One region of the Achromobacter sp. Root565 genome, then DNA from elsewhere that is predicted to be linked to it. Evidence: predicted binding sites of a transcription regulator. Region 1 holds the regulator's gene; the other holds the start of a gene.
The links. Region 1 encodes LexA, which represses DNA repair genes until DNA is damaged. Its sites were predicted from a motif close to ACTGTATNNNNATACAGT; they were not measured.
Positions count from the first base shown of each region.

Region 2: the regulator LexA is predicted to act here: its motif matches at 1,258-1,275, upstream of ASD71_RS10990 (ATP-dependent helicase).

Region 1 covers NZ_LMGO01000001.1:2,097,215-2,099,418, forward strand. Annotated here, with positions in the region: gene ASD71_RS09365 (amino acid aminotransferase) at 1-683, shown strand, start outside; gene lexA (transcriptional repressor LexA) at 833-1,480, shown strand; gene lon (endopeptidase La) at 1,676-2,204, opposite strand, start outside.
Region 2 covers NZ_LMGO01000001.1:2,458,382-2,460,585, reverse strand. Annotated here, with positions in the region: gene ASD71_RS10995 (DUF72 domain-containing protein) at 310-1,224, opposite strand; gene ASD71_RS10990 (ATP-dependent helicase) at 1,339-2,204, shown strand, end outside.

The sequences.
Region 1 (2,204 bases):
CCGCCAAGACCGTCGTTGTGCTGCACGCTTGCTGCCACAACCCCACCGGCGCCGATCCCACCCCCGATCAGTGGAAGCAAATTGCCGCTGTCGTGAAGGACAACAACCTGGTCCCGTTCCTGGACATCGCCTACCAAGGGTTTGGCGACGGCTTGACGGAAGACGCCTCGGTCGTGCGCCTGTTCGCCGACCTGGACATGACCATGTTCATCAGCTCGTCGTTCTCGAAGTCGTTCTCGCTGTATGGCGAGCGCGTTGGCGCACTGACTGTCGTGGCCGGCAGCAAGGACGAAGCCACCCGCGTGCTGAGCCAGCTCAAGCGCGTCATCCGCACCAATTATTCCAACCCGCCGACGCACGGCGGCACGGTCGTCTCCACGGTGCTGAACACGCCCGAGCTGTTCGCCCTCTGGGAAGAAGAACTGGCCGGCATGCGCGATCGCATCCGCCTGATGCGCGCGCAGCTGGTCGACAAGATCAAAGAGCACGGCGGCAAGCAGGACTTCAGCTTCGTGCTGAAGCAGCGCGGCATGTTCTCGTATTCGGGTCTGTCCGCCGCTCAGGTGGACCGGCTGCGCGAAGAACACGGCGTCTACGCCGTGTCCAGCGGCCGCATCTGCGTGGCCGCGCTGAACAGCGGCAACATCGACAAGGTCGCAGCCGGCATCGCGGCCGTGCTGTAAATCGCCAGGCGGCGCCGCGCCGTCTTCAACCAAAAACGGGACCTGCGGGTCCCGTTTTTGTTGGCCTCGCGACCGGCTTGCTTTTTTACGCTGCGTCCCCCAGAATGGCGCTGTATATATGTACAGTCCGCTCGCAACGGATCATCGCCATGGCCAGCAAACTCACGGATCGCCAACAACAAATCCTGGACCTCATCAGGCAAACGGTCACGCGCACCGGCTTTCCGCCGACGCGTGCCGAAATCGCCCAGGCCCTGGGTTTCCGCTCCCCCAACGCCGCCGAAGACCATCTCAAGGCGTTGGCTCGCAAGGGCGCCATCGAACTCACGGCCGGCGCCTCGCGCGGCATCCGCTTGAAGGACGCCACCACACCGGTCCAGTCCTCGCTTCCCATCCCCGCCCTCGCCCAGCTCCTATTGCCGCTCGTCGGCCGCGTTGCGGCAGGCAGCCCGATTCTTGCAGCCGAGCACGTTGAACGCGAAGTCGGCGTAGACCCTAGCCTCTTTGCACAGGCGCCCGATTATCTGCTCAAGGTGCGCGGCATGAGCATGCGCGACGCAGGCATCCTCGAAGGCGACCTGCTCGCTGTCAAAAAGGCATCTGAAGCCCGCAATGGCCAGATCGTGGTGGCTCGTATTGGCGACGATGTCACGGTCAAGCGCCTTCAGCGCCAGAACGGCCACATCGAGCTGCTGCCCGAAAATCCCGACTTCGAAACCATCGTGGTCAAGGCCGATCAGGAATTTGCGCTCGAAGGCATTGCAGTGGGCCTCATCCGCACCCAGGCGCTGCACTAGGCCGGGCTCGGCCTATGTAAAGTCGGGCCGCCATCATGCGGCCTGCGCCCCGCCCCTTGCAGGGGGGCCCAAGCTCAAAAAACAAAACCCCGCTCATGTGAGCGGGGTTTTTTGCTTTCGGGGCGTTCGCAACACTTGCGCCACCCCTGGGCTTCGGACGCCCTCTTTCGAGAGCGTCCTGCGTTCAAGACGCCATTAGTGCTTCATGACCGGGTCGGTCGAGCCGGGTTCAGCCGGCTTGGCAACCAGGGCATCCTTGACGGATTCTTCCTCGGCCAACGGCTCCGGCAGACGTTCCAGGGCCAGTTCAAGCACCTTGTCGATCCAACGCACCGGCACGATCTCAAGGTGGTTCTTGACGTTGTCCGGAATCTCCGCCAAATCCTTGACGTTTTCTTCCGGGATCAGAACCGTCTTGATACCACCGCGGTGAGCCGCGAGCAGCTTTTCCTTCAGGCCGCCGATGGGCAGCACTTCGCCGCGCAGCGTGATCTCGCCCGTCATGGCGACATCTGCGCGCACCGGGATGCGCGACAGCGCCGACACCATGGCCGTGGTGATCGCGATACCCGCGGACGGACCGTCCTTGGGCGTCGCGCCTTCCGGCACGTGCACGTGCATGTCGTGCTTTTCAAACACGCTGTCGGCAAAGCCCAGGCGGCGAGCCCGCGAACGCACGACGGTGCGCGCTGCCTCGACCGATTCCTTCATCACGTCGCCGAGC
Region 2 (2,204 bases), 360 kb from region 1:
CCCGAGAGCAAAGGTTGGCGCTTTATCGGCCGGTGTCAGACACCCATGTGGCACGGCGTTGGATTGAAGCGTTTCTCTGTGGGTGTCAGACACCTTGTATGTTGGCCACTACCTGGGTGTCTCGGCCGGTGTCAGACACCCATGTGGCACGGCGTTGGTTGAAGCGTTTCTCTGTGGGTGTCAGACACTTTGTATGTTGCCCACTACCTAGGTGTCTGACACCCGTTGAGACGCCGCTGCGCACTGCGGATCATCTTCCCGGGTGTCTGACACCGGCCCAACCGAACGTGCCGGCCGTCAGGCACCCATTCAAATGCCCGGCAATTGCAGCGCCGACGCGAAGGCCGCCGCGTTGCGCATACCCTGGTCTTCGAAGTTGGTGTTGAACACCGCGTGCGCCTGCGCCGATTGTGACGCCAGCCGCGTGAAGCGGGCGACCAGTTCGGCCAGTTCCGCTTCCGAGTACTCGTACTGAAACCGTCCCGACGACGCCGGGCCGGACGCATTCCACTTGGCCGCATTGCGCCCGTGCAGGCGCAGCAGGGTCAGGTCGGGGTGGGTGCTTTCCCAGACCGCGGGCACGGTGTTCTCAAAACCCTGAGGCGCGTCGACAACCGTGTGCACCACGCCCAGATCCCTTTCGAAGGCCAGCGTGTCCGCGGTGGCCGCCGGGGTTTCGAACCAGCTGCGATGGCGGAATTCCACCGATACCAGATGCTCCTCCATCCGCCGCGCGCAATCCGCCACGCGCGCCATGCCGCGGGCGTCGCGCCGTACCCACGGCGGAAACTGGAAATGCACCGCGCCCAGCTTGCCCGGCATCCGCAGCGGCTCGACGGCAAGCTGGTAGCGCCGCCAGAGTTCGTCGCGCAGGTCGGCCGGCATGCGGTCGTGGTAGATGATGGGCTCCGGCCAATCCGCCAGTTCGCGCCGGATGTCGCCGGGCAGGGCAGTGAGTGGCGTCTGGTGGCCAGTGAACAGCCGGAACGCCTTGATGTTGAAGACGAAATCGTCCGGCGTGCGGGTGGACCACAGGTAGGCGTTGTCCGGCGTGGGCATCGCGTAGAAGCTGGCGTCGACCTCGGCCAGCGAAAAGCGCGACGCATAGAACCGCAGCCGGGATTCAGCGCTGCGCGCATCGGGCGGATAGAAGCGGCCGCAGGCCAGCAGGGTGGGGTCGGTCCAGGAGGCGGTGCCGGTCAGGATGCGTGGGAAATCGGACATGGCGCCGGGGCGTTCAGACGAAAGGTCAAAAATTCTGTATAAATATACAGTGTTCATCCGGAGCCAGCCCTGGCTCCTTCCTTTTTTGCGGCCGCAGCGCTGCGGCTCCGCGACATGCCAGACCAAGATCAAATTCCCTGCACGCCCGACAACCACCTGACCGGCGCCCGTCCGGCCGAGCGGCCCGATCCGCTGGCCGACCTGAATCCCGCGCAGCGCGAAGCCGCCGAGTTCGGCGTGGCCGGCGCGCCCGGCAACGACGGCCCGCTGCTGGTGATCGCGGGCGCGGGGTCGGGCAAGACCAATACGCTCGCGCATCGCGTGGCGCACCTGATCCTGAACGGGGCGGACCCGCAGCGCATGCTGCTGCTCACGTTTTCGCGCCGCGCCGCGCTGGAAATGGAGCGGCGCGTGGGGTCGGTGCTGCAACGGGTGATGAACCTGCGGTCGTCGCAGCAGGCGCCGTCGCTGCCTTGGGCGGGCACGTTCCATGCGATTGGCGCGCGCCTCTTGCGCGATTGCGCGCTGCGCATTGGCCTGTCCGAAGCATTCACCATCCATGACCGCGGTGACGCCGAGGACCTGATGGGCATGGTGCGCCACGAGCTGGGCCTGTCCTCCACCAAGTCGCGCTTTCCGCTCAAGGGAACGTGCCTGGCGATCTATTCGCGCGTGGTGAACAGTCAGACGCCGGTGGGCGACGTGCTCAAGACGTCCTTTCCGTGGTGTGCCCAATGGGAGGACGAGCTCAAGAACCTGTTCCGTGCATATGTCGCGGCCAAGCAGGACCAGCAGGTGCTCGACTACGACGATCTGCTGCTGTACTGGTCCGAAATGATGTCGGATGCGGAGATCTCGGCGGACGTGGGCGCGCGCTTCGATCACGTGCTGGTGGACGAATACCAGGACACGAACCGGCTGCAGTCGGCCATTCTGCTGGCCATGAAACCCGACGGCCGGGGGCTCACCGTGGTGGGTGA